Regions from separate parts of the Thalassolituus sp. UBA675 genome, predicted to be linked through region 1. Evidence: predicted binding sites of a transcription regulator. Region 1 holds the regulator's gene; each other region holds the start of a gene.

Region 1 (2,267 bases):
GGGCAGGGTGAACTGAGGGTGGCGAACGTAGGCGAGCCAGGTAACAGCGGTCGCATAGGCGAGGTTTGTTGTTAGTTCAGCGTGCGGGTTCTCCAGGAATTCCCGTTGGCTGGCAATGCCTCGCACTTTACTGGCCAGTTCTGGCCGATCTGCAAGATAGTCATCCCAGATATGCCGGTGCGTCAGGCCATGCAGCCGGTAAATACCCGAGGTGCGTTGCCCCTCTGTTTTCAGGAATGAGCCCAGCTCAGACTCAATGGCTGCAGTACCCAGCAGTAAAAGCTCTGCGTCGGCACTGTTAGCGTCCAGTTTCTGCAGTGTTGGACGAATAACGTACGTCCGGAAATCATCAGCATCTATACCCATCAGAAACTCCAGAGGGTGTAATTTTGGCAGTCTCAATATCAGGAGCAATAAGCGTACCTGAATAACTGCCGGTACAGGCAGCGCCTGTTATCAGATGTTTACTCAATAGTACTGCCCAGTACGTGAAGCATAGTGATGCAGGTCTCAGGGGGAAGCAAATATTTGCGCACTGTGACCAATGTCTGATATAGCGAGCGAAAAGAGGATGAGCACGGTCCGTGTGCTCATTAGGATGCTAAAAGCCAAAATTTAAATCAGCTTTCTGCCTGATGCAGACACTCATCGTTGGCGCGTGTCAGGCCCGCGAGATCATACAGGGTGTCGCTGTCTTTCAGGATAATCTCTTTGCCCTGTGTTTCGATCAGTTCATTTTTCTGGAAGCGTGTGAACACTCGGCTGATGGTTTCTACCGCCAGGCCCAGGTAGTTACTGATGTCGACACGTGACATTGGCAGGCGGAAGTGAGTCGCTGAGAAACCACGACGCTGATAACGTTGCGAAATATCTAGTAGGAAAGAGGCAACACGTTCTTCTGCATTCTTCTTGCTGAGAAGCAGCATCATGTTCTGATCGTGCCGGATTTCAGTGCCCATGGTGGTCATCAGCTGACGACGCAAATCAGGTAGCTCATCCGCCAGTTGTTCAAGCTGCTGCAACGGAATTTCACATACTGTTGTGGTTTCGAGGGCTTTTGCCGTCAGCGGATACGTGCCTGCGTTGTAGCCAGACAATCCGATCAGCTCGCTGGCCAGGTGAAAACCTGTGATCTGCTCTTCGCCGTTACTTGCCAGGGTGTAGGTCTTCAGTGCACCCGTACGAACCGCGAATACAGACTGAAATTCTGTACCTTGCTGAAACAGCAGTTGGCCTTTCTGGATCGGGCGACCACGACGGATGATGTCGTCCAGACGTTCCATATCGCTTTCAGTCAGGGAAAGTGGCAGACACAGAGCATTCAGTGAGCAGGTCTGACAATGAGGCTGTGCTCCACGCATAGGAGCATTAACTGACGTTTTCATAGGCAAGAACGATCTCTAATACTTTAGATCAAGCGGCTGCGAACATGGCTGGTTGCCACACGGAGGCCAAAGTCCAGCAACCATAACCGATCAATAATAGGCCCGCAATATTTCGCGCCCACTGATGCCGAATAATATTCATCACGGATGCCGAGGCCAGCCCAGCGGATAAAATAGCGGGAAAGGTTCCGAGACCAAAAACAAACATGGTCAGGGCGCCCATCGCAGGCTGACCGTTAGCTGCTACCCAGCTCAGGGTGCTGTATATGAGCCCACACGGCAACCATCCCCACAACATGCCGAGAAGCCACTGGCTGGCTGGGTCTGAACGGCCCAGTCGTTTCTGGGCGTGGGGTTGAATTCTGCGCCAGAACAGTTGGCCAATTTGCTCAATGCGGGTGAGCCACAGTGCCCAGCGCGCGACGTAGAGACCCATTAATATGAGCATAACGCCTGCGATTGAACGTAGTGTGATCATCAGAGCTTCGTGCAGGCTCGACAGCCAAAGTCCGAGACTGCCAACAATCAGGCCTGCAAGGGTATAGCTGGTAATGCGGCCAAAATTGAACAGCAGTGAAGCCCGGACTCTGTGCTGGGTGTCCAGCTGTCCTGCTGCCGCGGCAACTCCACCACACATAACCAGGCAGTGGCTAGCACCAAATAAGCCAAGTAGCAGGGCGGTAAGGAGGGATAAGGGTTCAGTCATTCTTGGATTTTTTGGGTTCGCCGTCTGACTCTGAATCCGCGTCTGAATTGGTCTCAACGCTATCTTCGCGGCGCTCGTTCAGGTACTCATCATCATCGAACAGAATCTTGTGCGCGGGCGAATCCAGGTCATCAAACTGGCCGCCTTTCACAGCCCAGAAAAAGATGGCAACTGCA
Region 2 (2,267 bases), on a different contig from region 1:
CGTCGGGAAGGACGCCAGATACGACCTGTGATTGTCGGTGATGGCCCACTACGTGAAACTCTGTCCGAGGAGTTTTCTGAAGCGGTGTTCACTGGCGTGAAAACCGGTCAGGCGTTGTCTGAGTGCTTCGCGTCTGCTGATCTCTTTTTAATGCCCAGTCAGACGGAGACCTTTGGTCTGGTGACTCTCGAGGCGATGGCCAGTGGGTTACCTGTGGTCGCGTATGACATGGCCGCAGCCAGAGAATTTGTTCGGACAGGTGTCGATGGCTCTCTTGCGTCTGATGAAACGGATGAGGCATTTACTGATGCGCTTCGTGTTGCCTTACGCTTTGACTCTACTCTGATGGGGCTGGATGCCCGGAGTCAGGCCGAACAGCTTTCCTGGGATATGGTTGCGCGGCAGTTTGAGCGCCGCGTTGAAGCTTTATTGGCAAGTCACTGTGAATCCAGCGGAGTGGTACACCCCTTGCAGACTACTTCTTGATAAGTATATCTGTAGGGGGGGAAGAAGTTATGGTGGAATTCAACCGCCGTAGTATTGCGTTACTCCGAAAAATAAAAAAAATCGCTAAAGACGAAGTGGGTTGCGAAATTCACTTTGATTCAAATACTCTCGAAAATGATTTGCGGGTACTGGTGCGAAGCGGCGTCAGTGCTGAGCTTCTCGCGTTGGTCGAAGACTTTTTGCCCAGTCAGGCACCACCGGTTGAGCCACAGATGCAGGAAAGCCGGAAGGTGTATCGTGGCAGTGAAATTCTTATGGACGACTCGTCACGGGTGCGACAGGCGAAACAGAAAATGTATCGTGGGCAACTCGTTGAAGCCTAAATCTGTTCCGTAATAGTGCGAAGGCAGCTTTTGTGTCATAAAACGGTGCAAAGGTTGCCGCATTTCCGTCAATTAAGTACCGGGCTAAGTCGGGTGTTCTGATAAGAATACTGACTTGGGTCAAGCTGTCTGCGAGTCCTCCATTCCTTTATAAGCATATTTGACACAGGTCAACGATGGAGCTGACAGCCTCGCTATATTGAGATTGAAACAACGACTTATGTCTCTTCTCAATGCGAGGTGCTTATTATGTTTATGGACGAAGTTGTATTCTCTGGTCTTGCGATTGTCGGCCTTACCTGTGCTTTCTTTGTCGGCGTATATATTGCGGTGAAGAAAGACATTAAAAAGCACGGCACTGGCGAGTGAGGTCTGGTCTCTCAGCGTTCCAGTTGATGCTGAGAGAGCAGAACCGGCTGAGTGATGCCTTCATCGTTGAGGGCTTCGATTAACGCGGGGACTTCCGATTCAGGAACAGGCCCTATGCGCACCCTGTGAAGGGTGATGTCGTCTTTTTCTTTCGGGTAGATACCGACTGTCCAGTCGCCTGCTCCTACGTTGGCAGTAATCCCGGATAATTTCTTACGCAGACGCTCTGCTGAGTTCGGGTTACTTAGCGCACCCGCCTGAATCCATAGCACGGCTTCAGATAATGGTGCTTTTAATACTTCGATCTTTACTGGTGCCGTGCCGTCGTTATGAATATTCAGTTTTACGGCCGCTGCGTACGACAGATCAATAATCCTGCCTTCGTGAAATGGCCCTCGGTCGTTCACCCGGACGATGACCGACTGGCCGGTATCTTTGCGGGTAACTTTTACATACGACGGCAGTGGGAGCGTTTTGTGTGCTGCGGTCATTTTGTAGACATCGAAGGTTTCGCCGTTTGAGGTGTCGTGACCGTGAAATTTCATTCCGTACCATGAAGCGATGCCTTCCTGCGTGAAGCCCTCCGCATCCTTCATAACGTTATAGTCCTTACCCAGCACGCGATAGCGCGACGGATTGCCCAGACTGCTGCGCGGTTCGGATACCGGTACGGGATCAGCAATTGCCTTGATGTCAGCGATTGGCGCCGGCGTAAAATCGTTCGCGTGCTGATAACGGGACGTTGCGCAGCCATGAAGCAGAACAAGACTGACCAGAACGGCCAGCCCACGCATCATTGCTTGTCCTCACTCAGAGCCTGGCTGAGCTGATACACCGCCATGGCGTACAGCTTACTGTGGTTGTATTGAGTTATAACGTAGAAGTTGTATTCACCGAGCCAGTATTCGTCGCCCTCTTTACCTTCAAGGCGCATCAGGTTGGCTGGCTTATCCCCCTTGATATCTACTGGCAACTCAACACCTGCGGCCGTCAGGTCTGCAACCGTGTGCTGCGGTTTGCGGCTGACATTCACCAGCGGTTCGTGTTTGTCGCCACTGACGGTGACTC
Region 3 (2,267 bases), on a different contig from region 1:
AGCAGGCTCGAAGTTAGCGTATTCCAGCATGAAGCCGTTACCTTCCGGGAAGAAGAACAGCACAGTACAGAACACCATCAGGAAGACCACAATACCCACCAGATCGTGAACGGTGTAGTAAGGGTGGAACGGGATGCCATCGAGTGGCTTGCCGTTTTCGTCTTTGTGCTTCTTGATATCAACGCCATCTGGGTTGTTAGAGCCTACTTCGTGCAGCGCCAGCAGGTGCATAACAACGAGAGCAACAATAACCAGAGGTACAGCAACAACGTGCAGAGCGAAGAAGCGGTTCAGGGTAGCGCCTGAAATCAGGAAGTCACCACGGATCCACTCAGTCAGCAGGTCGCCGTATGGCATGACAGAGAACAGGGAAATAATTACCTGAGCACCCCAGTATGACATCTGACCCCATGGCAGTACGTAACCCATGAAAGCTTCAGCCATCAGTGCCAGATAGATCAGCATACCGAAGATCCAGATCAGCTCACGTGGCTTCTGGTATGACCCGTACAGAATCGCACGCATCATGTGGAGGTAGACAGCAACAAAGAAGAAGGTCGCGCCGGTGGAGTGCATGTAGCGGATCAGCCAGCCCCACTCTACGTCACGCATGATGTATTCAACAGAAGCGAAAGCAGCTTCAGCACTTGGCGTGAACTGCATGGTCAGCCAGATACCCGTCAGAATCTGGTTAACGAGCATGAGCATAGAAAGTACGCCGAAGAAGTACCAGAAGTTGAAGTTCTTCGGAGCATAGTACTTAGACATATGCTTTTCATAGGTCTGGGTAACCGGCAGACGGTCGTCGATCCAGGCCATGATTTTATTGGTGTTCTGGCTCATTACGCGTTCTCCTCATCAACACCGACCACGACTACGTTGTCGCTCTCGAACATGTAGGCAGGGACAACCAGGTTGTCAGACGCCGGAGAACCACCGTATACACGGCCAGACAGGTCGAAGCGTGAACCGTGACATGGGCAGAACCAACCACCCTGCCAGTTTGGATCAAACGGCTGAGGCTCAACTTCAGGTACATACTTAGGCGCACACCCCAGGTGAGTACATACACCCAGCAGAACGATCAGCTCAGGCTTGCGGGAACGGTAAAGGTTGTCAGCGTATTCAGGCTGCTGCGCTTTATTAGCGTTCTCAGGATCTTTCAACCGGTCAGCGAGGCCTTCCAGAGTGTTCAGCATGTCTTCGGTACGGCGGGCGACATACACCGGCTTACCGCGCCATTCAGCGGTGACCATTGCACCTGGCTCAACTTTGCTGACATCGATCTTCGCCGGAGCACCTGCTGCCTTTGCTTTTTCGCTTGGCATCCAGGACTTAACGAAGGGCACCGCAAGGAAGCCAGCACCGACAGCACCGACACCGGCAGTAGCGCCGACCAGCAGAGTACGCCGGGCCTTATTAACGCCGTCTTGACTCATTACCATCTTCTCCCATCATTTAAATTCTTATGCAGCTACACGACCTGCGCTAGTTGTACATAATTTATACAGATCAAGCGTAGCATACAGGGCGGCGCACATAATAGAGAAAACAGGGTCAGGAAACAACCAGAAATACCCACAAGGCATGGGGTTTTGGGCATAAAAAAAGCGCTTATTGATCTGTGCCAATAAGCGCTTCTTTCTGCTCTGCAGCGTTGGATTAACGCTTGGAGAACTGTGGCTTCTTACGTGCTTTACGCAGACCCACTTTCTTACGTTCAACTTCACGAGCGTCACGAGTAACGTAACCCGCTGCACGCAGTGAAGGACGCAGAGTTTCATCGTACTGCATCAGTGCACGGGTGATACCGTGACGGATTGCACCGGCCTGGCCATTACCGCCACCGCCTTGTACGTTGATGATCACGTCGAACTTTTCGAGGCTTTCAGTCAGTTCGAGTGGCTGACGAACAACCATACGAGCCGTTTCACGACCGAAGTACTCGTCCAGAGGACGCTTGTTTACTACGATGCTGCCAGTACCAGGACGCAGAAAGACGCGCGCGGTGGAGGTCTTACGACGACCGGTACCATAGTATTGTGTTACTGCCATCATCTTATCCCAGTTTCAGTTCTTGCGGTTGCTGAGCAGTATGTGGGTGCTCAGTACCTGCGTAAACTTTCATTTTCTTGAACATAGCACGACCAAGAGGATTCTTAGGAAGCATGCCTTTCACCGCAAGTTCGATTACCTGTTCTGGTTTGTAATCGATCAGCTTCTCAAAAGAGATCGATTTCAGACCACCCGGGTAACCTGTGTGGCGA

Evidence for each region. The regulator FNR, encoded in region 1, switches genes on or off when oxygen is low (the NO sensors DNR and NnrR bind a similar motif). The targets are predictions, from matches to a motif close to TTGATNTANATCAA.
Region 2: a site for FNR is predicted at 991-1,004, ahead of ccoM (cytochrome c oxidase subunit CcoM). Genes of this name have one in related genera too.
Region 3: a site for FNR is predicted at 1,503-1,516, ahead of petA (ubiquinol-cytochrome c reductase iron-sulfur subunit). Genes of this name have one in related genera too.

What each region holds. Positions count from the first base shown of each region.
Region 1 covers NZ_DBNJ01000026.1:327,851-330,117, forward strand. The annotation lists gene B3007_RS12230 (hypothetical protein) at 1-366, opposite strand, end outside; gene fnr (fumarate/nitrate reduction transcriptional regulator Fnr) at 621-1,385, opposite strand; gene B3007_RS12240 (sulfite exporter TauE/SafE family protein) at 1,414-2,091, opposite strand; gene ccoS (cbb3-type cytochrome oxidase assembly protein CcoS) at 2,084-2,267, opposite strand, start outside.
Region 2 covers NZ_DBNJ01000013.1:34,167-36,433, reverse strand. The annotation lists gene B3007_RS06715 (glycosyltransferase family 4 protein) at 1-486, shown strand, start outside; gene B3007_RS06710 (hypothetical protein) at 516-830, shown strand; gene ccoM (cytochrome c oxidase subunit CcoM) at 1,080-1,199, shown strand; gene B3007_RS06700 (septal ring lytic transglycosylase RlpA family protein) at 1,211-1,996, opposite strand; gene mltB (lytic murein transglycosylase B) at 1,993-2,267, opposite strand, start outside.
Region 3 covers NZ_DBNJ01000031.1:38,925-41,191, reverse strand. The annotation lists gene B3007_RS13530 (cytochrome b) at 1-843, opposite strand, end outside; gene petA (ubiquinol-cytochrome c reductase iron-sulfur subunit) at 843-1,439, opposite strand; gene rpsI (30S ribosomal protein S9) at 1,663-2,055, opposite strand; gene rplM (50S ribosomal protein L13) at 2,060-2,267, opposite strand, start outside.